Regions from separate parts of the Microbulbifer sp. ABH2_005 genome, predicted to be linked through region 2. Evidence: predicted binding sites of a transcription regulator. Region 2 holds the regulator's gene; the other holds the start of a gene.
What was found. The regulator sigma-54, encoded in region 2, starts transcription at its own class of promoters, with help from an activator protein. The targets are predictions, from matches to a motif close to TGGCACANNNNTTGCNNT.
Positions count from the first base shown of each region.

Region 1: a site for sigma-54 is predicted at 7,732-7,749, ahead of nirB (nitrite reductase large subunit NirB). Genes of this name have one in related genera too.

Region 1 is NZ_JBSWWI010000001.1:625,013-640,106, reverse strand. It holds gene pntB (Re/Si-specific NAD(P)(+) transhydrogenase subunit beta) at 1-197, opposite strand, end outside; gene ACXAFI_RS02710 (Re/Si-specific NAD(P)(+) transhydrogenase subunit alpha) at 213-1,763, opposite strand; gene ACXAFI_RS02705 (ANTAR domain-containing response regulator) at 2,465-3,052, shown strand; gene ACXAFI_RS02700 (CmpA/NrtA family ABC transporter substrate-binding protein) at 3,090-4,124, shown strand; gene ACXAFI_RS02695 (NarK family nitrate/nitrite MFS transporter) at 4,308-5,771, shown strand; gene ACXAFI_RS02690 (bifunctional protein-serine/threonine kinase/phosphatase) at 5,761-7,539, shown strand; gene nirB (nitrite reductase large subunit NirB) at 7,887-10,424, shown strand; gene nirD (nitrite reductase small subunit NirD) at 10,513-10,944, shown strand; gene ACXAFI_RS02675 (nitrate reductase) at 10,950-13,718, shown strand; gene ACXAFI_RS02670 (VOC family protein) at 13,988-14,401, shown strand; gene ACXAFI_RS02665 (dienelactone hydrolase family protein) at 14,436-15,094, shown strand, end outside.
Region 2 is NZ_JBSWWI010000001.1:889,709-904,802, reverse strand. It holds gene ACXAFI_RS03915 (trypsin-like peptidase domain-containing protein) at 1-496, shown strand, start outside; gene ACXAFI_RS03910 (nuclear transport factor 2 family protein) at 524-967, shown strand; gene ACXAFI_RS03905 (hypothetical protein) at 986-2,149, opposite strand; gene hisD (histidinol dehydrogenase) at 2,192-3,499, opposite strand; gene hisG (ATP phosphoribosyltransferase) at 3,514-4,149, opposite strand; gene murA (UDP-N-acetylglucosamine 1-carboxyvinyltransferase) at 4,209-5,471, opposite strand; gene ACXAFI_RS03885 (BolA family protein) at 5,514-5,747, opposite strand; gene ACXAFI_RS03880 (MlaC/ttg2D family ABC transporter substrate-binding protein) at 5,835-6,488, opposite strand; gene ACXAFI_RS03875 (KpsF/GutQ family sugar-phosphate isomerase) at 6,893-7,864, shown strand; gene ACXAFI_RS03870 (KdsC family phosphatase) at 7,927-8,466, shown strand; gene lptC (LPS export ABC transporter periplasmic protein LptC) at 8,466-9,032, shown strand; gene lptA (lipopolysaccharide transport periplasmic protein LptA) at 9,019-9,576, shown strand; gene lptB (LPS export ABC transporter ATP-binding protein) at 9,663-10,388, shown strand; gene ACXAFI_RS03850 (RNA polymerase factor sigma-54) at 10,582-12,039, shown strand; gene hpf (ribosome hibernation-promoting factor, HPF/YfiA family) at 12,221-12,511, shown strand; gene ptsN (PTS IIA-like nitrogen regulatory protein PtsN) at 12,515-12,976, shown strand; gene rapZ (RNase adapter RapZ) at 13,108-13,968, shown strand; gene ACXAFI_RS03830 (HPr family phosphocarrier protein) at 13,989-14,258, shown strand; gene mgtE (magnesium transporter) at 14,366-15,094, shown strand, end outside.

The sequences.
Region 1 (15,094 bases), 260 kb from region 2:
CCAACCACCATAGCAATGATGACCATCCAATAGGCACCGGAGGTAATACCGGCAATGGTAGCAATTATGGCAACCGCCATACCGACCATGCCGTAGATATTTCCACGTCGCGCAGTTTCATGGCTGGACAAACCGCCCAGACTCAAAATAAACATTACTGCGGAAAAAAGATAAGCCATTGCAATCATACCGTTCATCACTTATCTCCTTTCTTACCGGCGAAACATTTTCAGCATTCGGTAGGTAACAAAAAAACCACCGAATATATTAATACTGGCTACAAGAACTCCTACAAAGGCGAGCAAGGTAACAAGCCCCGAGCCAGTAGCCCCCAACTGCAACAGCGCCCCAACGACCACAATCCCTGAAATTGCATTCGTAACACTCATTAAGGGTGTATGCAGGGCATGGGTGACATTCCAAATCACCTGCCAACCAATGAAGATAGCCAATACAAAAACCGTAAAGTGAGAAACAAAATCTGGCGGAGCCACTCGACCTAGCCACAATAGCAAAACAGCAGCGATTGCCCAGAAAACAAAAATTGACAGCGGCGACTTGCGCTTATCTTTCTTTTCTTCAACTTTAACCCTGGCTTCTTCAGCCGCTTTAGGTGATTTCTTAGGCTGAGCAGAAACTTTGGGAGCGGGGGGTGGCCAGGTAACTTCTCCAGACTTCACCACAGTCGCCCCACGAATAACTTCATCGTCAAAATTCAGGTCTATTTCACCGTCCTTTTCTGGAGTCAGCTCGCTGAGTAAATGAGCAAGGTTGGTAGAGTACAATCTTGAAGATTGTGTGGCCGCACGACTGGGTAAATTGGTATAGCCGATGATTGTCACATCACTGTGCGCAGTTTTTTGGTGGGGCACAGTGTAATCACAATTACCCCCCATTTCCGCCGCCAGGTCTACCACCACAGAGCCCGGTGCCATACTATCGACCATATCGGCAAGCCATAGTTTTGGCGCAGGCTTACCGGGTATAAGTGCCGTAGTAATAACAATATCGACTTCCTTGGCCTGCTCACGGAACAGAGCCATTTCAGCATCAATAAATTCCTGGGACATTTCCTTGGCATAACCGCCAGAACCGGAACCCTCTTCCTCTACCTCTACAGTGAGGAACTCAGCTCCCATGGATTCAACCTGTTCCCGCACCTCGGCACGGGTATCGAATGCCCGCACAATGGCACCCATACTTTTGGCCGTACCTATCGCCGAGAGTCCAGCGACACCGGCTCCGATAACAAGTACTTTGGCTGGTGGAATCTTTCCTGCCGCGGTGATCTGCCCAGTAAAAAATCGGCCAAAATTATGTGCGGCTTCGATAACGGCACGATAGCCAGCAATATTAGCCATGGAGCTGAGCGCATCCATTTTCTGGGCACGGGAAATTCTGGGGATGGATTCAACTGCAAGCGCGTTAATATTGTTTTCAGCAAGCTTTTGCAGGAGCTCGGCATTTTGTGCCGGCTTTAAAAAGGCGATCAGCGTTGCTCCTTTAGGAATCAATGCCAACTCTTCATCCGTGGGTGACTGTACTTTTAGAACAACATCCGCCCCCTCAAAGCAAGTCGCCATGTCTTCACGAATCTCAGCTCCAGCTTGCCGATAAGAATCATCATTGAAACTAGCCCTGTCACCAGCCCCTGCCTGCACAACAACAGAAAAACCCAAATCAAGTAAACGTTTAACGCTATCTGGAGTTGCCGCAACACGCGCCTCCCCCTCTGCGGTCTCTCTAGGTATGGCTATTATCACCGCCGTGCCCCTCATAGTTAATATTATGAATTTACAACTACATCTACCTCAAAAAGGTCTGGGTTGCCCAATTTATAAACAGGCCGAGTGTAAACGCCGAAAAGAGGGATTGAAAGAGAAGACACCTAATAGCCACAATTGGTGAAATTTATAAGGCTAACGATCCTGTTTCAAATGAAACCACAATTCATATACGTCGAAAGGTTACAACAGCAACAGGAAATCGCTAAAAAAATGGAGAGAATCTCATTTAGCCGCAGATTATTGGATACCCAATATCAAATTTTAAAGATTAATGTTTTTCAATATTAAAATTCTTACTCTTACCTCACCTCCCTTAGCTAAATAGACCTCGCAGTGAGATTGCCATAACAAAATTTGACACAAAAATAGGACCATCCAACTTTAACAGTCAAAATTTAGTGTGAAATATTTTTTCCATAGGCCCCCAAAGTTTTTTCGAAATAGAATTTCTACAGGATTTTCTACTAATCAATAACTCAAAGCCTCTATAAATTTCGCACTTGTACTAAAGATCCAATAGTCGCAAAATAGCGCGGCAAGAAACAATTTGGAACTCTCGCACACTTCATGGAACTAGAAGAATTTATTTTATTTGATCCCTATCGCACTTTTGGCACAAATTTTGATTAACTCTTGATAAATAGTATCAAGCCCTTGAACGAGTGCCATATCAAGCCGTGTCAAACATTAGCCCCGCAATCATGTTGGTTGACGACAACCACGAGCGTGCTCATTCGGTCCGTGAGCGTTTACAAGCTGCCGGATACACAATTGTTGCGCAAATAAGTAGCGCAGAAGGGCTTCTTTTCCAAGTGGAAAAGTATCGACCCGACATTGTACTAATCGATATCGAATCTCCCGATAGAGATATTTTAGAGAGTCTCGCTGTAGTTAATCGCGAAGCCCCTACACCGGTCGCTATGTTCTCCAGTCACAATAGTGCGGACTTTATTAGTCGCGCGGTCGAGTCTGGCGTGAGCGCTTATATGGCTGAAGGGATGACACCGGAGCGCGTTGCACCGGCGATAGAAATTGCCATGGCTCAGTTCAAGAGCTTCCAGCAACTGCGCCAATCTCTTGAGAGGACCCAACAGCAACTCAGCGACAGAAAAACCATTGAGCGAGCCAAGGGACTATTAATGGCAAAGAAAAATCTCACAGAGAAAGATGCCCACAAGATTTTGCGCAATCTTGCTATGAGTAGTAATGCAACCATGTGCGCAGTAGCCGAGCAACTTATCCACTATTTCCAAAGCGAGCATTGAATCACCGATGTCTTCTTTACTATGCCCGGAAAAAAAATTGATCAAACTGCTGTATCTGCGACTCACCGACAGTGCCCCTCTAATAGTCGCTCAGGAGAAAGGGTACTTTCACCGATTTGGTCTAGAAGTGCAGCTGCAAAGGGAGACTTCCTGGGCAACCCTGCGTGACAAATTGATTGCTCGCAAGGCCGACGCAGCAGCCATGCTGGCCCCAATGCCATTAACCTTGTCGCAAGCCTTGCCTGGCTGCAAAGAACGGTTCATCAGTGGTTTGATACTCAGCTGCAATGGCAACGCTATAACTCTTTCGGAAGACCTCTATCAACGCCTGCAACACTACACATCCCAAGAAACTCAACTCGATATTGCCTCAGCGTTAAAAGCTTACCTGCAAAAGAATACGGGGACTGCACCAACAAGACTCGCTACGGTGTATCCATTCTCCAGTCACACCTTACAATTGCGTCATTGGTTACAGGCTGCAGGTATCAACCCCGATCAGGATTTACAACTTATTGTCCTTCCCCCCGAGCAAATGCTAGAGAACCTCCACAGAGGAGTGATTGATGGTTATTGCGTTGGAGAGCCATGGAATAGTCTCGCGGCCTACAAAGGAACCGGTGTAATAGCCACCGCCTGCAATACCCTACTACCAGCAATGCCGGAAAAGGTATTGGCAGTCACTCAAAGTTGGCATGAAGCCAATCCAGCCAGTCATTTGGCGCTTCGCGCCGCATTGCTACAAGCTTGCTCATGGTTGTCCGCCCGGGAAAACCGCCACGAAGCAGCTGGAATACTCTCGCAAAGGCATTATCTGGATTTACCAAAATCAGTATTACAAGGTTCCCTCAATGACCAAATCCTCTACCGTCGGAGCTCTGACATCATAGCTAATCCGGGCTGGCATTTGTTCGCTCATACGGATAATGACAACGGTCACCCCAATGAAGCAAAAGCCCAGCAATTGATAGAAATGTGCAGCGACTTTAGCGAGACCGACTCAGCGAACAATCAGAACTTTAGATCGGACCTCTACCGTCAGACTCTGGATTATCTCTGCACTAAAAAATAATGGCACATTAATTGAATGGAAATATATCGATGGTGCAATGTCCTGCCGCAAGGCGCATACGCACAGTCAATCCCTCTTTCACCAAAGATACCGGGCAATGAAGTCCATTGACTGCGACCCAAAAAAGGGCGCGGCGGTGGGCTTTTTTTGTGCCTGCGGAGTTTGCAAATAAAGGAAATGCACATGTCCAGTGAATCCCTCAATCTTTTTTCTTTTCGAGGAAAGATAAAAATCCTACACCTAACCTGGGTAGCTTTCTTCATTACGTTTTTTGCCTGGTTTAACCATGCCCCATTATTGATGGCTATATCAGAGAGCCTGTCACTCACGCCCGATCAGGTAAAAACGCTTCTTATTTTAAATGTCGCCCTAACCATTCCCGCACGTATTGTGATCGGAATGCTCACCGATAAGTACGGCCCAAGGCTCACTTACTCCCTGCTGCTTGCAATCGGCAGTGTTCCCTGCTTTATCTTTGCCTTAGCGGAAAACTTTACCCAGGCAGCAATTGGGCGCTTTCTGCTCGGTTTCATTGGTGCGGGCTTTGTTGTCGGCATACGCATGGTTTCGGAGTGGTTCCCCGCTCGCCAGCTGGGTACCGCTGAAGGCATTTATGGGGGCTGGGGTAATTTCGGATCGGCCGCTGCCGCTATGAGCCTGCCCACCATCGCACTGTTTTTTGGTGGCGATAATGGCTGGCGCTATGCGATTGGTATCACTGGGGTTATTGCACTGGTCTACAGTGTGATTTACTACTTCTCCGTGACCGATACACCCAAGGGTTCCACATATTTCAAGCCGAAAAAAATTGGAGCAATGGAGGTCACCAGTTCAGGAGACTTCGCCCTGTTACTGATTATGAAGGTACCAATGTATGCAGCCCTGGCATTGTTAACCTGGAAACTTTCAAGTGGTGTCGGTTTAATCTCTAGCCTCGCTGCAGCCTTGATTTATTGTGGGCTCGGCTTACTTTACCTGCTGGATGCGCGCAAGACATTTAGTATCAACCGCGAAGTTTTCACTAATCCCCCAGCTCCTGTACACCGCTACAAATTCAAGCAAGTGGCCGTACTCAATTTACTCTACTTCGCCACTTTTGGTTCCGAACTGGCCGTGGTCTCTATGTTGCCACTGTTTTTCTCTGAGACCTTTACCCTGGACCCAGTAAAAGCGGGCTTGCTTGCCTCCGCCTATGCATTTATGAATCTGATGTCCCGTCCAGCGGGTGGCTTGATTAGTGATCGCTGGGGACGGAAGCCCACCCTGCTGGTACTCACTGCGGGCTTGGCATTGGGTTACTTCACTATGAGCTTAATCGATGCCGAATGGCCACTCTACCTGGCCGTTGCCGCTGCCATGGCGTGCTCTTTCTTTGTGCAGGCCGGTGAAGGGGCGGTATTTGCTGTAGTCCCCCTAATTAAGCGACGCCTTACCGGGCAGATCGCAGGTATGACGGGTGCTTATGGCAATGTAGGTGCAGTGTTTTATCTCACCGTGTTGAGTTTGGTTTCCTACCAAACATTTTTTATGGTTATCGGCATCACTGCACTTCTCGGCTTTGTCGCACTGTTATTATTAGAGGAACCCGAGGGGCAAATGGCCGAGGTACATCCCGATGGCAGTGTATCAATGATTGATGTCGCCTGATAAAGAGCAGCACGTAAAATCTTCAGAAGAGGTACAGAACCTCTCTGAAGTATCTGAGAATTTGCAGAACAAAAAAATAGGTGCCTTGCAAATTTTCAGTGCCACCTGTGCCGGCCAACGCCGGCACAACGACGATGCCTGTGCAGTGCGGCTACCAAAGGGGATAGAATTCAAGCGCTATGGTGCGCTCGCCGCTGTTGCCGATGGTGTCGCCAGCGCTGAGGCTGGCGGGGAGGCCGCTCGCGCAGCCATCAATGGTTTTTTCTCCGATTATTACAGCACCCCGGAAACCTGGTCTACCCGCCACGCAGTAGCGCGGGTTCTCCACTCCCTCAATAGCTGGCTATATCGGCAAAGCGGAGGCAGTGTAGAAATTCAGCGTGGCTGGCTCACCACTTTCTCTGCCATTATTATTAAAGGTACCAGCGCCCATTTAGTGCATGTTGGGGATACACGCATCTACCGTCTGCGCGACGGCAAACTTGAGTGTCTCAGCCGCGATCATAGCCACCAACTGTCTCCTGGGCGCACTTTTCTCAGCCGGGCACTAGGTATGGATGTCCACATCGATGTGGACTATCGCTGTGAAGCGCTACTACCCGATGATATTTATTTGCTGAGTAGCGATGGGATACACGATTTCTTGCCCGAAACCTCTATCCAGGAAAGACTCGCTAATTTTGACAGGACCACACCGCAACAGCTGGTTGATGCGGCCCTGAAGGCTGGCTCAAGCGATAATCTGAGTGCAGTCGCTGCCAGGGTCAATCGCCTGAACCTCCCCCAGTGCGACGAACTGGCAATGCACGGCCAGAAGCTGCCCTTTGCCCCGGATTTAAATCCCGGTCAAAAACTCGATGGCTTCCTTATTCTGCAAGAACTTTATGCCAGCAAGCGCAGTCACCTGTATTTGGCCCAGGATCTTGAATCCGGTGCACTTCGTGCTCTTAAAACCCCGTCAGTAAATTACTGCGATGACCCGCATTATATCGAGCGCTTTATCGCCGAGGAGTGGACTGGCCGGCGAATCAATCACCCAGGGATTATCAAGTTATATCCCCCAAGGGCAGAGCGCGCTTGCCTTTACCATATCCTCGAATATGTCGAGGGACAGACCTTACGACAGTGGATGCAACTTAATTCCCAGCCGCAAATATCCCAGGTACGGGAGCTGCTGGCGCAGCTGGTAAGTGCCTTGCGCAGCCTGCAACGCCTGGAAATTGTGCATGGAGATCTGAAGCCAGAGAACATCATGATGCGCAGCCATGGGCGTCTGGTCATCATTGATCTGGGAGGGGTTGATGGGCCCGGTCTCCGTGAGCAATTGCATTTCTCAGAAACTGGTGCTCCAGGCAGTAAAAATTATGCGGCTCCCGAATTCTTTTTTGGGGATAGTGCCAGCCACCGTTCAGATATCTTTTCCCTTGGGGTCATCGCCTATGAATTACTTACAGGAAAATACCCTTATCCCGAGCGCCTGGGCAACTTGCACTATCAACTCAAAAGTTATCAACAAATGCGTTATATGAAAGTGTATACGCACCGTAAGGATATTCCCCATTGGGTGGATGGCGCCCTGCAAAAAGCCTGCGCTGCCGACCCCAGACAACGCTACGACAGCCTGTCGGAATTCATTCAAGATTTACAGCACCCCAACCCGGCCTTCAAACCACCCAATAGCCGCCCACTACTGGAAAGGAACCCTGTTTTATTCTGGCAACTGATAGCACTCATCCTGCTGCTTTCTCATCTCCTGTATATTTTCTAATAGCCCATCAGCGGATCTCAGTTTTACCTACCAGCAGCCCGAAAATAAATTCTCCACACCTCCAATATTCCACAGAATTTCATTAAGCACTAATACAGAGCAGAAAATTAGTTTTTCGCACCAACTTGTCGCAAGGTGTCGCAAAAATTGTGGACAATAGGCACAGATTGGCGCCATTCCAGGGCTCAATATTGGCACGGAGATTGAATACATTAAATGACCAACAAAATTCTCCCCCAATTCGAGGCAACGGCGCCTGTACTCTTCGGCAGAAGAGGAGGCGCCCCTGCCATATCAAGCGCTTCCCCTCCTGCCGAAAAAATTGACTTCAGATGGCAGGAATAGCAATGAAGGTAAAGAAAGAAAAGCAAAAGCTGGTTGTGATTGGTAACGGCATGGTCGGGCACCACTTTCTTGAACAGCTGGTAGAAAAAAATAAAAACATCGGTTTTGAAGTCACCGTCTTTTGTGCGGAAGCCAGGCCCGCTTATGACCGCGTACATTTGTCCGATTATTTCTCCGGGTGCAGCGCTGAAGATTTGGCCATGGGCCATATCGAGCAGTACCATGAATGGGGCTTCGAGCTAGAACTCAATAACCCCGTTATTGCCATTGATCGCGAAAAGCAAACCGTTACCGCCCAGAATGGAAACTTATATACATACGATCAGCTAGTACTCGCCACCGGCTCCTATCCTTTTGTACCCCCCATCCCAGGACACCAGCACGAGCGCTGCTTTGTCTACCGTACCCTCGAAGATCTGGATGCTATCCGCACAGCCGCATCTACAGCGCAAAGTGGTGTTGTTGTCGGTGGTGGCCTACTCGGTCTGGAAGCGGCAAATGCTTTAAAGGCCCTTGGACTCGAAGCCCATGTGGTGGAGTTCGCGCCGGGACTTATGGCCACTCAGCTCGACGAGGGCGGCTCCGATTTGCTGCGCAAAAAAATCGAAGCTCTCGGTGTAAAGGTACACACCAGTAGGGCCACTGAACTTATTGCAGAAGTTGATGGCCGCTTGCGCATGCAGTTTAAAGGAGGAGATGAACTGCTTACCGATATGATTGTCTTCTCCGCGGGAATTCGCCCTCAGGATGCGCTGGCAAAATCTTCGGGACTGCAGGTTGGCGAACGTGGTGGGATAGTCATCGATAACTGCTGTCGCACATCAGACCCTAAGATTTTTGCTATTGGAGAGTGCGCACTCTATGAAGGGCGGATCTTTGGTCTGGTAGCTCCGGGCTACAGCATGGCACGCACCGCCGTCGCACAACTTACCGGTGCAGAGATATTTTTTAATGGTGCCGATATGAGCACCAAATTAAAGCTGCTCGGTGTTCAGGTCGGTTCTATTGGCGATGCCCACGGGCGCAGTGAAGGTGCGGCCGCAATTACTTTTGTAGATGAGCAAGGTGGCCTTTACAAACGTATGATAACCGATGCCAAAGGCCAGAAACTGCTCGGGGCAGTGCTGGTGGGTGATACCGGGGATTACGATACTCTACTGCAATATCACCTTAATGATATTGAGCTGCCCGAGCACCCTGAGCAACTTATCCTTCCCTCAGTTGATGGAGCAGGATCTCCTCTCGGTGCCTCGGCTTTACCTGCCAGTGCCACCGTATGTTCCTGTTATAACGTGAGTAAGGGACAGATTATCGATGTGGTACACGGTGGCTGTCATACCCTAGCTGAAGTCAAGGATGTAACCAAGGCCTCCACCGGCTGTGGTGGTTGTGCGGCACTGCTAAAAAATATTGTCGATATTGAGTTAGCGGCACTAGGTATGGAGGTAAACAATCACCTCTGTGCGCATTTCCCCTATAGCCGCCAAGAGCTCTTCCATATTATTCAGGTTGGGGAAATTAAAACCTTTGATGACCTCCTCGATAAACATGGCAGCGGCCAGGGCTGTGAGGTGTGCAAACCCACCGCAGCTTCCATCTTCGCTTCTCTGTGGAATGAACATATTCTGGAACAGGCCCACGTTGGCCTGCAGGATACCAATGACACTTTTATGGCGAATATGCAGAAAAATGGCAGCTACTCTGTAGTACCGCGTATTCCCGGTGGCGAAATCACACCAGAAAAACTCATTGTGATTGGTGATGTTGCCAAACGCTATGACCTCTACACCAAAATTACCGGTGGCCAGCGTATTGATCTTTTTGGTGCTCGCCTCGAGCAGCTACCAGAGATTTGGCGAGAACTGGTTGATGCGGGATTCGAAACCGGCCATGCCTATGGAAAGTCTCTGCGTACTGTTAAGTCTTGTGTAGGCAGTACCTGGTGCCGCTTCGGGGTGCAGGACAGTGTTTCTATGGCCCTGCGCGTGGAAAACCGCTACAAGGGATTGCGCTCGCCCCACAAAATCAAGATGGCCGTATCTGGCTGTACCCGCGAGTGCGCCGAAGCGCAGAGTAAGGATGTGGGAGTTATCGCCACAGAAAAAGGGTGGAACCTATTTGTCGCCGGTAACGGCGGCATGCGCCCACGACACGCTGACCTATTCGCCACTGATCTGGATGACGAAACCCTCATTCGATATATCGATCGCTTCCTGATGTTCTATGTGCGCACCGCCGATAAATTGCAGCGCACCTCGGTCTGGCTGGAAAGCCTTGATGGTGGGCTCGACTATCTACGTGAAGTCATTGTCGATGACAAATTGGGAATCTGTGCCGAACTTGAAGCGCAAATGTCGCGCGTGGTTGATAGCTATCAATGCGAATGGAAGTCCGCCATTAACGACCCGGAAAAGCTGAAGCGTTTTCGTCAGTTTGTTAATAGCAGCGAGGGTGATGACAAAATTGTTTTTGTTAAGGAACGCGGTCAACCCCGCCCGGCGACCACCGAGGAAATATTGGAAGCTGCAGAGTCTGCCTAGTGGCGTATTCCAAAAAGTACTTCCATTTGAATGAACAAGAATTAATTTCAATTTCTGATTTTTTTCACAATCCCGTAAGGAAATTGTTATGTATCAAGCCAGCGCCAAACCAGATCCATTTAATTCTATTGCCATAACCCGCCCCCAATGGCTGCCAATCTGTCGACGCTCAGATCTGGTCAGCAATTCCGGGGTGTGCGCCCTTTGGGGCGATACCTCCTCAGAAAAAGCTGGCAACACGGTTAGATCTGAGAAGAAAAAAGGTATCGCCCTATTTTTTTTACCCGGGCAGGATCGACAGCTTTATGCCGTTGACAACTGGGATCCGATCGCACAAGCTGGGGTTATTTCGCGGGGAATAATTGCGGAGCTGGAGGGTGAATTAACTATTGCTTCACCACTTTATAAACACCATTTTCGCCTTGAAGATGGTGTTTGTATGGAAGACGCTAATATCCAGCTCGCCACTTACCCTTTGGCATTTAATGGAAATACCGTTTATATCGGTTGCAATAAGTAAGAATAATGGCAGTAAAGGAATACCTGAGCACACAGCGCTCCTGCACCACTTGTCCCTATTGCGGGGTAGGCTGCGGAGTAACAATTAACAAGGAAGAGCGGCAAAATACCTCTGTGATTTCCGTCACAGGTGATAAACAGCATCCCTCTAATTTTGGCCGACTGTGTGTAAAAGGTTCTGCCCTAGGGGAAACGCTCGGTGATCATGGGCGGCTCTTACGGCCGCACCTGCATGGCGAAGCCTGTGATTGGGATACTGCCATGTCTTATGTCGCCAGCGAATTCGCCCGCAATATCCGCGAATATGGCCCTGACTCCGTAGCTTTTTACCTTTCTGGGCAGCTGCTGACCGAAGATTATTATGTTGCCAATAAATTAATGAAGGGTTTTATTGGTAGCGCAAATATTGATACCAACTCGCGTCTTTGCATGTCCTCAGCCGTAGCAGGATATAAGCGCGCCCTAGGCGCGGATGCCGTGCCCTGTTGCTATGGAGATCTGGAAGAAGCGGACCTCATTGTTTTAATTGGCTCCAATGCCGCCTGGACCCACCCGATTCTGTTCCAGCGTATGCAGGCGGGCAAGGCCAAGCTGGTGGTGGTTGATCCGCGGGCGAGTGCTACCAGCGAGATGGCCGATCTGCACCTGGCAATAACTCCCGGCAGCGATGCCGCACTGTTTAATGGGCTGCTTAATTTCCTTGCTCAACACAACCGCCTCAATCATCACTATATCCAACAACATACTCAGGGTTTTGAGCAGGCACTGGAAGCCGCCCAGCACTGGTCCCTACAGCAAACCGCACTGAGTTGTGGAGTGCCAGCAGAAAAGTTACTGGCTTTCTTTCGCTTGTTTGCTGAAACAGAAAAAACACTCAGCTTCTATTCCCAAGGTATTAACCAATCCAGTAGTGGCACAGACAAAAATAACGCAATCCTCAACTGTCACTTGGCAACAGGGCGCATAGGCAAGGCTGGGGCGGGGCCATTCTCAATTACTGGCCAGCCCAATGCTATGGGCGGGCGCGAAGTGGGCGGTCTGGCCAATATGCTCGCCGCCCATATGGAATTTAAAGACAGTGATATAGACCGGGTGCAGCGCTTCTGGAATGCACCCAATATGGCACTGAATCCCGGATTAAAAGCCGTGGATATGTTCCGCGCAGTGGAAAGTGGGCAGATCAAAGCAATCTGGATTATGGCCACGAATCCCGCCGTGAGTATGCCGGAAGCGGAGCGTGTGACTGAAGCTCTGCGTAAATGTCCGCTAGTGATTGTTTCCGATTGTATCGCCGATACCGACACCGCCCGCTGTGCCGATGTACTGCTGCCGGCCACTGGCTGGGCCGAGAAAAATGGCACCGTCACCAATGCTGAGCGGCGCATCTCCCGGCAACGCTCCTTTCTAGAGCCCACCGGAGAGGCCCGCCACGACTGGCAGGCAATCTGCGATTTAGCCAGCCGCCTGGGGTTTGGCAAGCACTTTAATTTTGCTCACCCTGCAGAAATATTCCGTGAACATGCGCAATTGTCAGGATTCGAAAACAACAACAGCCGCGCCTTTGATATCTCCTATTTTAGTGATATCGATCGTAACGAATACGATACATTAAAGCCGGTACAGTGGCCGGTTAACCGGGAAAACCCCCAGGGCAGCGCACGACTATTTGGCGACGGAAAATTTTTCACAGAAACTGGCCGAGCCAATTTCATTGCTGTCAAACCTCGCACACCCCAACAGCAAATCGGCAACAGTTATCCCCTTTGGCTAAACAGCGGTCGTATGCGCGACCAATGGCACACCATGACCCGCACCGGCCGTGCGCGCAAATTACTGGACCACAGTGAAACTGCCGAGATTCAAATAAACCCAGTGGATGCACGCAAATATGGCGTAGATGAGGGCGCACTGGTGGAATTGCATAATGCCCAGGGTCGCATGTGTGGACGTGCAGTACTCAATAGTGGACAAAAGCCCGGTGAACTGTTCGCTCCCATTCACTGGAGCCAGACTCTGGCTCAAGAGTCGAAAGTCAGCGCCCTTACCAAAGCAGAGGTAGACCCAATTTCCGGCCAGCCGGAATTCAAACAGGTACCGGTGCAGCTGCAAGCCCTCCCTTGTAAGAGCTTTGCCACCCTTATTTGCCCGGAACCACTTGCACAAAATCTTTGGCACTGGCTGCAGACCCATCGGGAAGAAAATCTGCTGCACTGGTATCGAGTGCCCTGCCAAAACGGATATCGCTTTGAGTTGGCACTGAGCGCGCCATTAAATGGTCGCCAACTGGGCGCACAATTATTACAGGAAAGCTCAGGCGTTCACTGGCAGCAAATAGAAACATTAAACAGCCAACGTTGGCTCGCTTATAGTGAACAAATAGAACTGCTTATTTTTGCCAGTAACGATTGGCAGCTTCTCCCTGACCGGCGCACCCTGGAGCGCTATCTACAACTGGAAGCCCCAGAAAATCCTGCCCAGTTTCTCCAGGCAATTCCTCCAGGTGAACGCATAGTATGTACCTGTATGCAGATTTCCCGCCCCCAGATTGAAAAAGCTATCAGTCAGGGGATTAATTCGGTAGAGGCATTAGGTGAGGCTCTTGGCTGCGGCACCCGCTGTGGCTCTTGTAAACCGGAAATCTCCCAGCTTCTGCGTATTAAACTACAACAAAGCGTACAGAAGCAGGAAGTTGCAGCGATGCTGGAAACGGAGATTGTCAGGCCCGCAAAAGAACTGCATCCCCAAAAGGATTTAGACAAGGTTTATAGTGCTTAAGCCCAATATTGCTCATTGATTCCAAGTTCATTCAAGTGCGGAGTGCCGTTTTTCTCAACCAACACTCCGCGCGAAGTCCTCACTAGATGCCTGAGACGCCCACTTAGCCCTCCAAGCCCGCCTACACTTAGAATCGGTATAACATTGGCGCAAATCTCTAAATCAGCACTTCTTACTGCCGCATCCAACGATCTATAAAACAGTGGCGGTTTTTCCTATAAGATAATTTATTCACCAGATTAATAATCACTAAAATTTCAGGAATTCCTGTGTTTAAGATTCAACACATTGATCATGTGGTGCTGAGGGTCAAATCCCTGGCTGCCATGCGCAATTTTTATGAAGGCGTCCTCGGCTGCACCATGGAGCGAGAGAATCAGGAGTTGGGCCTCTATCAGTTGCGTGCCGGGCACGCCTTAATCGACTTGGTTCCGGTGGATCAAACTATCGGTCGTGAGGGCGGTGTCGCGCCGGGTGTCGAAGGGCGTAACTTGCATCATTTCTGTTTACGTATAGATCCATTCGAACCCGATAAAATTATTGCTTATTTAAAAGAGAAAAAAATCGAACCCTCTAAGCCACAACAGCGTTACGGTGCCGAGGGCATGGGGCCGTCGATCTATATTTCCGACCCCGAACAAAATCTGGTGGAACTCAAAGGCCCGCCAGACAAGCCTGAATAAGACCATCAATTATTCGCCAAAGAGACATGCAACAATGAAAACCGAAGAGATTGATTACGCGGTAGATGGCAAGTCCTACAGTGGTTACCTTGCTTGGGATGACAGCATTCAAGAAAAGCGCCCCGGTGTCATGCTGGTTCACGAATGGTGGGGACACAATGCCTTTGTGCGCAAGCAGGCTGAAAAGCTCGCCAGACAGGGTTACTGTGCCTTTGCGGTGGATATGTTTGGTAGTGGCAAGCAAACGGACGACCCCACCGAAGCGCAGCAGTTTCGCGATGAGGCGCTTGAAAATCCAGTCTCTCTGGAAGCCTGTTTCCGCACCGCACTTACCCTGCTGCAGCAGCACAGTGTAGTCGAGGAAAATCAAATTGCCGCACAGGGTTATTGCTTTGGCGGTGGCGTTGCCTTGACCATGGCGCGCCTCGGTGTGGAATTGCGTGGAGTAGTCAGCTATCACGGAGCCCTGGCCAGCGAGGTCCGCGCTAAAAAAGGGAAAGTCCAGGCGGAACTGCAGGTTTACACCGGCGGTGCCGACAGTATGATTCCGCCACAGCAGGTCGGGGCTTTTGTCGAGGAAATGCAGGAAGCCGGTGCTAAATTCACCCTAGTGAGCTATCCCGGAGTACTGCACGGCTTTACCAATCCCGTCGCCACCGAACGCGGTCAGAAATTTGGCTTGCCGCTGGCCTA
Region 2 (15,094 bases):
TGACGCAGCAGTGAATCCCGGCAACTCTGGAGGGGCACTAGTGGATTCTCGTGGGCGCCTGCTCGGTATCAACACCTCAATCCTGAACCAGTCTGGATATTCCGGCGGAATCAGCTTCGCTATTCCCGCCAATATCGCCTTCAAAGTAATGCAGGACATCATTGCCTACGGCCGGGTTGTGCCCGGCTGGTTAGGCATTGAAGCCAGCGCGATCAGCCCGCAGATGGCCAAGGAATTCAACCTCGCCTCCACCGGAGGGGTCATGATCACTGCTATCTACAACGAAAGCCCTGCCCACAATGCAGGGCTCAAGCCCGGGGACGTAATCACCCACATTGATGGACTGCCTATTGGCGATGGAAAACAGGGCGAAGCCACCATGGCTACCCTGCGACCTGGAGACACCATTTCCATCACATTCACTCGTGAGGGGGCATCCCATACCGTGGAGGCGACAGTGTCAGTCAAACCAGATACGACAACCCCCGCAGAGTAATCCTTTAAGAAGCAAGGAAGCCAAGCTATGCGCGCAATCACGCTAACCCTTCTCCTGATTATGGCTGCGGGGCAGTCTAGAGCCGATGACAGAGAGGATCTCCAGAAACTGCTGCACCATTTTATCGACAATGCCGCTAGCAGTGCAGAAGCCCATCAACGCTTTTGGGCTGAGGACCTTATCTACACCAGCTCCGCAGGCAAGCGATTTGGTAAAGAGCAAATCATGCAGGGCATGGAAAAGGGCGCAGATGAGCCGATGACGGTGAGTTACGCTGCGGAAGATATCGATATCCGCCTGCTGGGAGATACGGCAGTAGTGGCATTCAAATTGGTAGCCAATGATAGCGGCAAAGGGGAGAAAAATTATTACTTCAACACGGGCACCTTTGTGAAGCGCCAGGGAGACTGGCATGTACTCGCCTGGCAGGCAACCCAAATTCCCAAGGAAGGGAGCAAGCCAATAAATTAACGGACCGCGAGGGCCGGGCTAGTTCCCGGCCTGTCTCTCGCGCCAGCTCTCACGAACATTGGCCATAAAGCGAGACTCACTGGGAACGTTCGCCTTGGCAATTAATCCCCGCGCAAAAGCCTCAACTTCTTCCCTACCTCTCCCCTCGCCGGAAAAAGAGGCACGCACTTTAATAAACTTATCCTGACGCACAAATAAATAGGTGTGGGTATCAAAGCGCTCCCCGTCTGCGGCAAGAAAATAACCTGAAAGCCTGGTTACAGGCAGGTCCTGCCCCTGGACATGCCAGGTTTCAGAGGCTTCCTCGTTAAGATCCAGCGCCTGCCACTGCGCCTCTTTCTCCACTAAGTGCAACTCCTGGCGAACTCTATCCAACTCCCGCACCTGTGCCAGCTGCAGATCCCCCCATTCCCAATTTGGGATTGGATAGACAAACACATCGACCGAGTCGAACTGAAACTGACGATGCACGTAGCGCGTCTGGGCACCAAATAAAGGATGACTGGCAAGCACCAGGGGATTGCTCACATACTCGCCGACCGACTCAGGCAAATTAAGAGTCGTGTGGTAATCACTCGCTCCAATTGACTGATAGAGATATTCCGGCTCCATTGCCCTATCGCCCTGTAGCTGCGAAATTAACTGGGATGCCACCACCTTGGCTAAATCTCGCTTCGCATTGACAGGAGAACTCAACAGACTGATTGTTGTTGTGAATGGAAATTCCAGTTGGTAGCGCTTTAAGGGCAGGCCATGCCAAGTCAGGATTGCATCTACATGGATGTCCCGGGTAGTTCGCACAGGAGCCAGCATCATGGTGGCCCCAGCAATCACTGCCTCACCGATATCCTCTATACCCTCTTCGGAATATCCAGCTGAGCTTACCAATAATTGATAGGGAACATCGTCATTGCCGAAATGCACAGAATTAAAGACGGTGGAGGCCTCCAACTCGTTAAACAATTCCGTGTAATCCACTACATCGTATTGGCAGTGTTTAAGTAAAGAGCTTTCAGAATAGTCATTACAGCGCCGTTCAAAATCCTCTTCAGGCATCTTGGCAAAGAGAGATAAAGAGGGAAGACTTTGCTCCGCATTAGCATACTCTGCCACGTTATTTTCATCAGTTGTCACACAACCAAACAACGACAGGACGGCCAAACACAGAAATAGTTTACGCATGATGTACCTTACTGGTGCCAGATACCGCAACAAGGTGAACGCTTACTTCTTGACCCGAAAGGCGGCAGATCGAGCATGGGCTTCCAACCCCTCACCCCGTGCGAGAGTGGCAGCCACACGACCGAGCTGATCGGCACCTTGCGGAGAACAAAAAATAATCGAACTGCGCTTCTGAAAATCGTAAACACCCAAGGGCGAAGAGAATCGCGCTGTACCACTGGTAGGTAATACATGATTGGGACCAGCACAATAGTCCCCCAGAGCTTCTGCAGTATAGCGGCCCAGGAAAATCGCACCGGCATGGCGAATTTTCGGCAGTAGAGATTCCGGATTCGCTACGGAAACTTCCAAATGCTCGGGAGCAATGCGGTTGGAAATTTTCAGCGCCTGCTCAAGGGAATCCACCAGGATCAGAGCACCGCGATCGAGAAGAGATTTGGCCGCTATTGATGCGCGAGGCAATTCTGCCAGCTGACGTTGCAGAGATGACTCCACCGCATCGAGAAATTCAGAATCGGGGCACAACAGTATGGATTGTGCCTGTTCGTCATGTTCGGCCTGGGACAACAAATCCATTGCGATCCAGTCCGGATCGGTAGCGCCATCACAAATAACCAAAATTTCCGAAGGTCCAGCAATCATATCGATCGCCACATGGCCAAAGACCGAGCGCTTAGCGCTAGCCACATAAATATTGCCGGGACCGACTATCTTATCTACCGGAGCAATTGTCTCGGTGCCATAGGCCAGCGCAGCCACGGCTTGTGCGCCACCGATGGTGAGTACTCGATCCACCCCGGCAATAGCCGCTGCGGCCAATACCAAATCACTGATCTCACCCTCAGGAGCCGGAACCACCATCGTCACTAAATCCACACCAGCAACCTTGGCCGGTATAGCATTCATTAACACAGAAGACGGGTAACTGGCTTTGCCACCAGGCACGTAAATGCCAACGCGTTCCATCGGGGTAATCTGTTGGCCGAGTACCGTGCCATCTGCCTCGGTATAACGCCAGGACTCCTGCTTTTGATGCTCGTGATACTCGCGCACGCGCTGGGCGGATATTTCCAGGGCTTCGCGTTCTTCTGAGCCGATACGTCTAAGGGCCTCACCCAGTACCTGCGGCGTTAACAAAAAGTCTTCTGCCTGAGTAAGATGACGACGGTCAAAGCGATTGGTGTATTCGATAACCGCAGCATCACCGCGAGTGCGCACCTGCTGCAGGATCTCAGCAACCGTTGCCTCAACCTGCTCATTGGCGACTGCCTCCCAGGCGAGCAGTTGCTTTAGTTGCACATCAAAATTTGTGTCAGTGGCATTCAGCCGGCGAATAACCTTGCGAGTCATAACTTCAAAATCTTCTAGTTTTGCGCGACAGCCGCCGACAATTTTTCGATCAGCTCACTAATGGGCTGATACTTCATCTTCATTGCAGCCTTATTGACGATCAAACGACTACTGATATGTGCAATCATTTCGCGAGCCTCCAGGCCATTAGCCTTTAAGGTATTACCGCTATCGACAATATCCACAATCTCATCGGCCAGATCCATCAGTGGGGCTAGCTCCATGGCGCCATACAACTTAATAATGTCTGCCTGCCTTCCCTGAGCTGCATAATGGCGCTTGGCACTCTCGACAAATTTCGTCGCCACTTTGATCCGCCCTGTTGGCAGGGCAGCCCCCTTCACTCCCGCAGTCATCAAGCGGCAGCGCGCGATACCCAAATCCAGGGGCTCATAGATGCCATCGGCGCGATGCTCCAGCAGAGTATCTTTGCCGGCAACGCCCATATCCGCGGCGCCATGCTGCACGTAAGTAGGAACATCAACACCGCGCAGGAGGAGCAGGCGCACCCCCTCGCAGTTGGTAGGGAAGATCAACTTACGACTTTTCCCCAGGTCTTCGAGTGGTTCCAGGCCCGCCGCCGCAAGTAAGGGTAGGGTTTCTTGCAGAATGCGCCCCTTGGTCAGGGCGATAGTGATTTGCATAGTCATTATTAAAGCCGGCTTATTTTCGAGGGCCGCCCTTGGCAAAAGGCGGCCGCCTCAATTTGCTAACCAGGCACTCGGCGAATATTCGCCCCCAGTTGCTGTAATTTTTCCTCGATACACTCATAACCCCGGTCGATATGATAAATACGGTCGACCGTGGTGGTACCTTCAGCCACCATTCCCGCAATCACCAAACTTGCCGAAGCGCGTAAATCCGAAGCCATCACGGGTGCCCCTTTAAGCTTTTCGACACCGGTGACAAACGCCGTATTGCCCTCAAGAGTGATATCCGCGCCCATACGATTCAACTCGTGTACTTGTATCAGGCGATTCTCAAAAATGGTCTCCACCACTGCAGCCTTGCCCTCGGCGACGGCATTCATAGCGGTAAACTGCGACTGCATATCAGTGGGAAACGCCGGATACGGTGCGGTACGGAAGCTGACCGCCTTAGGGCGATTGCCCTTCATATCCAACTCAATCCAGTCGTCACCGCAGCTCAGATGCGCCCCCGCCTCTTCAAACTTTAACAGTACTGCATCGAGGATATCCGCGCGCGTGTGTAGAAGGCGAACCTTGCCGCGAGCTGCAGCCGCCGCTGCGAGGAAAGTACCGGTTTCGATACGATCCGGCATAACACTGAAGGTGCATGGAGCCAGCTTGGGAACACCGTGAATACGCATGGTGTCAGTGCCAACACCTTCTATCTGAGCACCCATGGCAATCAGGAATTCCGCCAGATCGACGATCTCGGGTTCGCGCGCTGCGTTGTGTAATACCGTGGTGCCTTCGGCTAAGACCGCAGCCATCAGTAGGTTTTCCGTACCGCCTACAGTGACCTTCTCCATAACGATATTGGCGCCTTTTAGGCGGCCGTTAGAGCGGGCCCGGATAAAGCCACCATCAATCGTTATTTCGGCGCCCATCGCCTCTAACCCTTTCAGGTGGATATCCACCGGGCGACTGCCGATAGCGCAGCCACCGGGGAAAGAGACATTGGCTACACCGTGGCGGGCCAGCAGCGGGCCCAACACCAAAATCGAGGCGCGCATGGTTTTTACCAGCTCGTAGGGCGCCGTCAGATCGTTGACCGAACGGGGGTCTATTTCTACACCCAGCTTCTCATCAACCGTGATATCACACCCCATACAGCGCAGCAGGGTAATCATCGTAGTGATGTCATTAAGGTGTGGCAGGTTGTGAATATGCACCGGACCATCAGCCAAAAGTGCAGCGGCCAAAATTGGCAGTGCAGAATTCTTTGCACCAGAGATTCGCAGGGTGCCGGAAATTGGACTACCACCCTCTATTATTAACTTATCCATTCGGTCTCATATTTCGGGGGTCGCCTGGATACAGGCGACAGGTTATCGACTGGCTTCTTCTGGAGTAAGGGTCTGCATTTGCACGGCATGCAAGGTGCCGTCAGCAATTTTGTCGTTTAGCGCGGCATAAACCAGCTGCTGCTTTTTTAAGCGGCTCAGACCTTCGAAGGCACTACTCACCACAGTTACCATCAGGTGACTACCTTCAAAGGCGACATCGACATTACTCTCGGGGATATGACCCTCAATGAGGGCTTTGATTTCATCTGGTTGCATAGGAGGGATTTGCGTTAGTTGAAAAACAGCACGCAAGTGTACTTGAATCGAGGAGGGTGCGCAGCTGCGCACCCTGAAGTTCGCCGACTAGCTCACTTTATCGGCAACATCCTGCCCAGCGGACCAGTTGGAGATTACCTTATCGATATCCCCGTAGGACTGCATAGACTGGGAAAACTGGCTGCGGAAAGTTTTACCTAAATTAACACCATTCAAGATAACGTTGATCAGTTTCCACTCACCTGCACGGTTGCGCACCAGGGTGTAGGAGACTTTGGTGATACCTTCCTTGCTGCGCACTTCCTGCAAAACGTTAACCCGGTTACCGCTGGGTAAAGTCCCAGGGTTTACCACTTTCACATCGAGGTCGCCAAAATTCGCCACACCGCGGGCAAATGTTGCCACCAGATCCCGACGGAAAGTGCTGGCAAAGCGGGAGCGTTGGGTCGCGGTAGCCTGCTTGGCATAACGCCCCATAACACCGCGCGCAATAAAGTCAAAATCCACCACTGGGGTCAACACGCCCTCAACGGCGTTGTAGTACCTCTGCGGGTCAGAGTTGGCATATTGGGCATTTGAGCGAATAACACCCAGCAGCTTTTGGGAAACCCCCTCAATCATTACATAAGGGTTTTGATCGGCATTCGCAGCGGGGACCACAGCAGACACCAATGCTGCGCAAAGTACAAATCTTAGCCATCGGGAAAACCCGTACCGACCAATCCAAAATGATGTATTCACAAATACTCTCCAATTAGCAAATCATTCCTTGGACGCACACAGCGTAAATAAGTGCCATGACGAGACTGCTGGCATTTCTCCCCAGAAGTGGGGATTTGTCGTTCATCCGCTGAGTGACATAGCTGACAGCAGCGGCGGCAGACTATACCATGACCGCGCCCGGTGGTGTGGCAGTGTACGAGCGTGTCATTTGGCACTTCGGCTAGCGCCTGTGTTCCGACATACCTGTTACCTATTAGGAGTAGGCGCTCGTATCTCGTATATAGATTAGCACGACAATCACACCTGCTGCCGCGGCAAACACAAAGCAGGACGCCGGCATCCTGCTGGGCGAAGAAAGCCAGCAAAAATATCTTATAAAATCAGAAGTTATTTAATTAGAAGTCAGTTACCAGAGGCACCCAATGACCCAGGATTTGATATTGCAGGCTGGGCGACGCACCGTTCGTATGGAAACGGAAGCTGTCGCCGCACTGGAACAAAGGATCAACGGCAACTTCCAGCGCGCCTGTGAGATGATCCTGCAATGTCCCGGCCGCACCATCGTAACGGGTATGGGCAAATCGGGGCATATCGGGAGAAAAATAGCGGCAACCCTCGCCAGCACTGGCACCCCGAGTTTCTTTGTACACCCCGGAGAAGCGAGCCACGGCGATTTAGGGATGATTACCCGGGACGATCTGGTAATCGCTATCTCCAACTCGGGCTCTTCCGCAGAGGTACTCACTTTACTGCCGCTGCTAAAACGCCTGAGCATCCCCATGATCAGCATGACAGGCAAGACTGACTCGCCCCTGGCACAGGCAGCAGAAGTCAATCTGGATATTTCAGTCCAAACTGAGGCCTGCCCTCTTAACCTAGCGCCAACCTCCTCAACCACCGTCACTCTGGTCATGGGCGACGCACTGGCGGTAGCCCTACTTGAAGCAAGGGGCTTCACCGCCGAAGACTTTGCCTTCTCCCACCCAGGCGGAGCCCTTGGCCGACGTCTATTGCTAAAAGTAGAAGATGTCATGCATGCCGGGGAAGAGCTGCCCCAGGTCCAGCCAGACACTCTGCTGTCCAAAGCCCTACTGGAGATGACCAGCAAAGGGTTTGGTATGACCACCATTGTCGATCCAAAGGGAGAACTACTTGGTGTATTTACCGACGGTGACTTGCGCCGCGTGATCGACCACAAGATCGAGCTGGACAAGGCCACTATGGATCAAGTGATGAGCCGCCGCCCTAAAACGGTATCCGCCGAGACCCTGGCGGCAGAAGCACTGCGTATCATGGAAGATTACAAAATCACCGCACTCGTCGTAGAGGATGAAGCGCACTTCCCCGTAGGCGTATTGCATATGCACGATATACTGCGCGCCGGCGTAATCTGAGATAATCAAAAGATTTGCGGGGCAAAATGCCGCACCGCAAACAGCAAGTAAGGATAACTCTGGTGGTTTCAGAAAAAGAAATAAACGCGGCTCTGCAGAAAGTGCGCTGGCTGGTATTGGATGTAGATGGCGTCCTCACCGACGGCAAACTCTATTTTGACAACAATGGCAATGAGCTGAAAACCTTTAACACCCTCGACGGACACGGCATTAAGATGCTGCAAAACTCCGGGGTTCGCGTAGCCATTATCACAGGACGGCGCAGCTCCGTGGTGGAGCGCCGCGCTCACGACTTGGGTATCAATAAGCTGATTCAGGGGCGCGAAGATAAATTTACCGCGCTGCAGGAACTTTTGGCCGAGGAACCCTGCCGCTTAGAAGATATCGCCTACATTGGCGATGATTATCCGGATCTCCTGGTGATGACCCGCATCGGATGCCCCATAGCTCCTCCCAATGCCGCAGCCCCCGTCAGGGAGCGCGCTCTGTGGGTAACCCGAGCTCGCGGCGGAGAAGGCGCTGTGCGCGAAGCCTGTGATCGAATCATGCAGGCGCAGGGAACCTTTGACTCGGCTCTCGCCCCCTATATTGGAGAGCAATAATGCGCACCTGGCTGCCGCTGCTATTAGTAGTATCGCTAATCAGTGTTGGCCTGTGGCTTTCGGAAAGCCCGCCCGATCAGCTGCTGGGGATACGACCGACCCCCCAGCAGCATGACAAGGCCGCAGAACTGATCATCCGAAATGCCAAGACACGGCACTTCAATGAGGAAGGAAATCTCGCCTACCGGGTAGATGCGGATCAGATTACCTACTACCAGTTTAAACGTCGTGACCGGGCAGACCTGGCGGAACCCCGCATGCTCTTTTACCAGGATGACCAGCCGAAGTGGCGTACCGAGTCTCGGAAAGGGGTCGCTTACAATCGCGGTGAACGAGTAGTCTTGGATGGCGATGTCGTAATTGATGAACTACCCGCCCCCGGCGGTATCAAACTGGAAACATCGAGCATTACGATTCTGCCCGCGAAGGAATTCGCCGAGACAGACAAAGTTGTTACTATTAGCTCTGGCCCTAACCGCACAACGGGTAGGGGTATGCGCGCTTACCTGAATGAAGACCGGATGGAAATCCTATCCGACGTAAAGAGCATCTATGACACTGACTAAATACCGCCACCTGCTAAGAATCTCCGCTATTACCGCACTAGCGCTCATAGCTTCAACGGCTGTTGCACTGCCAGAAGATCGCCAACAGCGGATCAATATCAGTTCTGATGCAATGAATGCCGGCCTCAACAATAACTTGGTGGTATATAGCAACAATGTTGTTATCACTCAGGGTTCGCTGAAAATTCAGGCTGACCGCGTCGAGGTTTACTTCACTCCAGAAAAAGAAATCAGTCGCGTGATAGCCGTAGGCAAGCCCGCGCATTTCCAACAAAAGATTCTTCAGGGCGAAAATCCCGTCAAAGCTAGAGCCCAACGTATTGTTTACCAGGTGAGCTCTGAGGAACTGCAGCTCACAGGCAAGGCCCACGTTGACCGTGAGGGCAATACACTGGCCGCAGAAAAAATTGACTACGATCTCTCTACCGAACAAATGAGTGCCAAAGGGCAAACCGGTAAGGGGCGCGTAGAAATGACATGGAAGCCCGAGAAAAAAGAGAACACGCAAGGCGCCAGTGATAACCAGGAGCAGCAAACCCCCTAATTCTCACTCAGGCACTAAGCAACAGATATTATTTGCACCGGCGGGCATCACTCTGCCCGCGGCATGGATAGATTTCGGTACACACTATGCCAACGCTCAAAGCGTTACACCTCGCGAAACAGTATAAAAAAAGAAAAGTTGTCCAGGATGTCACCGTCAGTGTTTCCAGCGGGCAGGTTGTCGGGCTTCTAGGCCCTAATGGCGCCGGTAAAACCACCTGTTTTTATATGATTGCCGGGCTGGTTCAGGCCGATGCAGGTAGGGTGATGATCGACGATGAAGATATTACCCGACTGTCTATGCACGGGCGCGCACGCAAAGGCATCGGCTATCTTCCCCAGGAAGCCTCCGTATTTCGCCGCCTGAGCGTAAAAGACAATATTCTCGCCATCCTAGAAACCCGCAAAGACCTCTCACGAGCCGAGCGACAGCAACAGGCTCAAGCCCTGCTTGAGGAATTTAACATTACTCATATTGAGCAGAGCTTGGGCATGGCACTCTCTGGGGGGGAACGCCGCAGAGTGGAAATTGCCCGCGCCCTGGCCACCAATCCCAGTTTTGTCCTGTTAGACGAACCTTTTGCCGGCGTGGACCCCATATCGGTAAACGATATCAAAGAAATCATCCGCCACCTGCGGGATCGAGATATCGGAGTACTCATTACCGACCACAATGTGCGCGAGACCCTCGATATTTGCGAGACCGCCTACATTGTCAGCGAGGGCCACATCATCGCTGAAGGCACACCAGAAGATGTTCTTGCCAACCAGCAGGTTCGAGAAGTTTATTTAGGACATGAATTTACCATTTAAGATGAAGCGGCAATCCCCATCCTTAAATTCTTCAATTTGAGCTTAATTGCTCATGCTTCAGCCACTTCGAGCCTAACATTTATCACCGGGTCGGCACGTTTATTGCTTGTAATAAATTAGAGGGAGGGGTAGTCTGCGCCATCTTAGGACAAATTGATCTAAACACTGTCTTATCGGCCAGCGGCTCTCCACTATGAAGCAGTCACTCCAGCTCAAGCTCGGCACACAACTGACTATGACTCCCCAGTTGCAACAGGCGATCCGCCTTCTGCAACTGTCTACCCTCGACCTTCAGCAGGAGGTCCAGGCGGCGTTAGATAGCAATCCAATGCTGGAGGCGGATAGCGAGGAACAACCCTCAAAGCTGGAGAATGGCCAATCTCTGGCTGAGCACGAGTCAGAGCGGGTGCAGGACCATACTTCACAAGCGGCTGAGGAACGAGAGCTTGCTGAGGGGGACTGGGACCAGGCAATTCCCGACGAGCTTCCTGTCGACTCCCGATGGGATGATATCTACACCAGTCACAGCGGGAACCCAGAGCTGGATACCTCCAGCTACGAACGCAACTCCACCTCTGTCGACTTACAAGGCCACCTGCGCTGGCAGCTGAACCTGACGCCTTTATCCGAGCAGGATAAGTGGATCGGTGAAAACCTGATTGACAGCATAAGTCCCAGCGGCCTCCTGGGCACCTCGTTAGAGGAGGTTGCCTCCTCTTTAGCTGTAGATGAAGATGAAGTACTGGCAGTCTTAAAGACCATCCAACAGTTCGAGCCTGCCGGCTGTGGGGCTCGGGACCTAAAAGAATGCCTGCAATTACAACTGCAACAGTTACCGCCAACCACCCCCTGGCTCGACCAAGCGCAAAGCATCATTGAAAAACACTTAGACTTGCTCGGCAAAAGAGATTTTCGCCAGCTGAGTCGGCGCACACGCCTTAACGAGGCCCAGCTCGGCGAGGCCATTCGCCTCATCCAGACGCTAAACCCGAATCCGGGAGAGAGCTTTGGCGGGCAGGAGCCGGACTATGTGATCCCGGATATCATCGTTTCCCGCAAGGCCCTGCGCTGGCAAGTGGAATTGAATGCAGAGATCACTCCTAAGATTCGAATCAACAACCACTATGCCTCAATGGTTAAGCGTGCGGACAACTCGAGAGATAACAACTTTTTGCGCGACCACCTGCAAGAAGCTCGCTGGTTTATGAAGAGTCTGCAGAGCCGCCACGAGACCCTGCTAAAAGTCGCCAATTGTATTGTCGAAAAGCAGCAAGGCTTTTTTGAGGAAGGACCAGAAGCCATGCGCCCCATGGTGCTGGCAGACGTTGCCGAGTCCATTGGCATGCACGAGTCCACCATCTCCCGGGTAACCACCCAAAAGTACATGCTCACACCCCGTGGAGTGTTCGAACTCAAGTATTTCTTTTCAAGTCACGTGAGTACAGACTCCGGTGAGGATGCCTCCTCAACCGCCATTCGCGCCCTGATCAAAAAGCTGATTGATTCGGAAACACCGCGCAAGCCGCTATCCGACAATAAAATTACCCAGGAACTAGACCAGCAGGGCATCAAAGTAGCCCGCCGCACAGTAGCCAAGTATCGCGAATCAATGGGTATCCCCTCCTCCAGTGAAAGGAAGCGCCTAGTTTAATTTGCCCTTACCGGGCACGACCAAAAAGGCGGAGCAAGTCATAACCTGGCGCCAGTAGCGACGTCTTCACAACCGAACTCCAAACTTTGAGTGTATCCTTCCATTCTGGGCCACTTCCTAGTAGGGTTGCGACCCGAAAGGAGGCTCGCCGTATTGTGATGCACCTGGTAAGGAGAAATCCATGCAGATCAACATTAGTGGTCACCACGTCGACGTTAGCTCACCAATGCGCAACTACTGTGAGAACAAGCTGGAAAAGCTCTCAAGGCATTATGACAACATAACCAACGCGCAAGTTATTCTATCTGTAGATAAATTGATCCAGAAAGCTGAAGCCCGAGTACATATCAATGGTCACGACCTCTGTGCGGGTTCGGAAGACAAAGACATGTACGCAGCCATCGATGCGCTTACAGATAAGTTGGACCGCCAACTGAAAAAACACAAAGAGAAGTTGCAGAACCACCGCTAAATTATGACACTGGAAGCTTTACTTTCTCCCCGCCTGAGTCTTTGCCACCTGGCGGGGAGCAGCAAAAAGAAATTGCTGCTCAATATTGCCCAAGCCATTGCCGAACAATATCCACAGCATGACTCCGACACAACATTCAATCAATTGATCGCTCGAGAGCGCCTGGGTTCGACGGGTATTGGCGAGGGGGTAGCCATACCTCACTGCCGCCTTCCTGGCTGTGAGCAACCTATAGGCGTGCTTTGCACAATCGAACCCGCCATAGATTTCGACGCTATCGATAGACAACCTGTCGACTTACTCTTTGTCTTACTCGTCCCTGAAGATTCAGAACAACAACATCTGGACACACTGGCAGAAATCGCTGCGCTTTTTTCCAACAGCCAAGTCCGGGATAAGTTGAGAAAAGCCGACAGTAGTGATGAGCTCTACGCCCTAGCCATAGATTCTGCCGCAGCAGCCTGATTCTGGTTTTGTACTTTTATTCTGGTAACAACTGAGATTCTACTGAGTCGCTCCTTAAATTACCGTTAGGAATAAAAACACCATTTCTCAAGCGATTAAATGGTATAAAGAGCTAAAAAGAGGGGGTCCCCATGCGCTTGGTCATTATCAGCGGCCGCTCCGGCTCCGGTAAAAGCTCCGCACTACAATTGCTCGAAGATGTGGGCTTTAACTGCATTGACAACCTACCGATCAGCCTGCTGCCCGAACTAATTAAGCGGGCCGAGCAACAAACCCCAAAGGGAGACACTCCCCTAGCCTTGGGAATAGACGCACGCAACCTCTGGCAGGATATCAAGCAGGCTCCACGTGTCATAGAAGCCTTGCGCAGCACAGGTGTCCAGTGTGACATTATCTACCTGGATGCCCGTGAACCCGTCCTCGTTCAGCGCTTCAGCGAGACTCGCCGAAAACACCCCCTCAGCAATGACTGCACCCACTTACTCGAGGCCTTAAAACAAGAAAGGGAATTGCTGACACCGATCTCAGCCATGGCGGATATGGTGATCGATACCAGTAGCCTCGGCCTACATGAGTTGCGAGAGCTAATTAAAAGCCGAGTGGTGGGCGAACACTCAGAGGGAATGGCAATCCTTTTTCAGTCGTTCGGCTTTAAATACGGCGTTCCCGTGGATGCCGACTTGATGTTCGACTTGCGCTGCCTGCCAAATCCCTATTGGGAACCCAGTCTGAGAAAAAAAACCGGATTGGACCCCGAAGTAGCCGAGTTTTTACGCTCCCATCCAAAAACCAACAAAATGGAAGCGGACATCACAGGCTTTTTAGAAAACTGGCTGCCCTCCTTCCAAGAGAGCAACCGCAGCTATACCTGCATTTCCATTGGCTGTACCGGAGGAAGGCACCGCTCGGTATATATGGTTGAGCAACTAGCCCGTACTTTTCTGCATAAATTTGGCAATATTCAAGTCCGTCACCGCGAACAACAGAGATAGTCGAAACACCGCAAGCCCCTATGCAAAAGCAGCGTCTCATCATCATTAACAAACTCGGGCTACACGCCCGCGCAGCCAGTAAATTTGCCCAGACTTCTGCCCGCTTTTCTTCAAATATCAAAGTGAACTGCGGAGACAGATCCGTGGACGGTAAAAGCGTGATGGCGCTCATGTTGCTCGCCGCCGGCCAGGGTACTGAACTGGAGCTGGAGGTGGAGGGCCGTGATGAGAGCGACGCACTCGATGCCATCTGCACCCTGGTCTCTGAGCGCTTCGGCGAAGCCGAGTAGTTTGCAAAGGCAACCGGCAGTGGATAGAGTCCGCCATGGTATCAAAACGCCACGACCTTTCTGTGGCCTCTGCCCCCCTAATCACCGCTGAGCAGTAAGGATTTATCGTGTCCAGCCCACCCCAAGCCGAAATCAAGTTCCGCGCGCAAAACCAGCTCAGTGAGTTGTTCGCCGCTCTCGATAGTGGTACCGGGCAGGAAGTCCGGCGCATGCTCAAGACCCTTACACCCCAGAGCATTGCGCAACTGTTGGAAAGCTCACCTCCGCGTATCCGCCAGGTTCTGTGGAATCTGATCGACCGGGATGTCGAGGGTGAGGTTCTGCAAGAGCTGACCGATGAAGTGCGCAGCCAGATCCTCGACACCATGGATACTGAGGAGATGGTAGAGATCATGGAGGGGCTGGACGCGGACGATATCGCCGATATCCTCCAGCAGCTCCCCGAGCGTGTCGTCTCGGAAGTCCTCTCGGCAATGAGCGAAACAGACCGCCTGCGGGTGGAAAGTGTTCTCGCTTACGATGAGAACACCGCTGGCGGCCTGATGGACACCGATACCATATCGGTGCGGCCCAACCTGAGCCTGGATGTAGTACTGCGTTACCTGCGCCGTCATGAACAGCTGCCGGAGTCCACAGACAGCTTGTTTGTGGTCAATCGCCAGGGCCAATATATCGGTCTACTTCCGCTTTCCAAGCTTCTCACTACAGACCCATCCGTCACAGTTCGCGAGGTGGTCAATACCGATGTGGAACCGATACCCGCAGATATGCGCGATACCGAAGTCGCCCGGTTGTTTGAAAAGTATGACTGGATCACCGCACCGGTAGTGGATGAG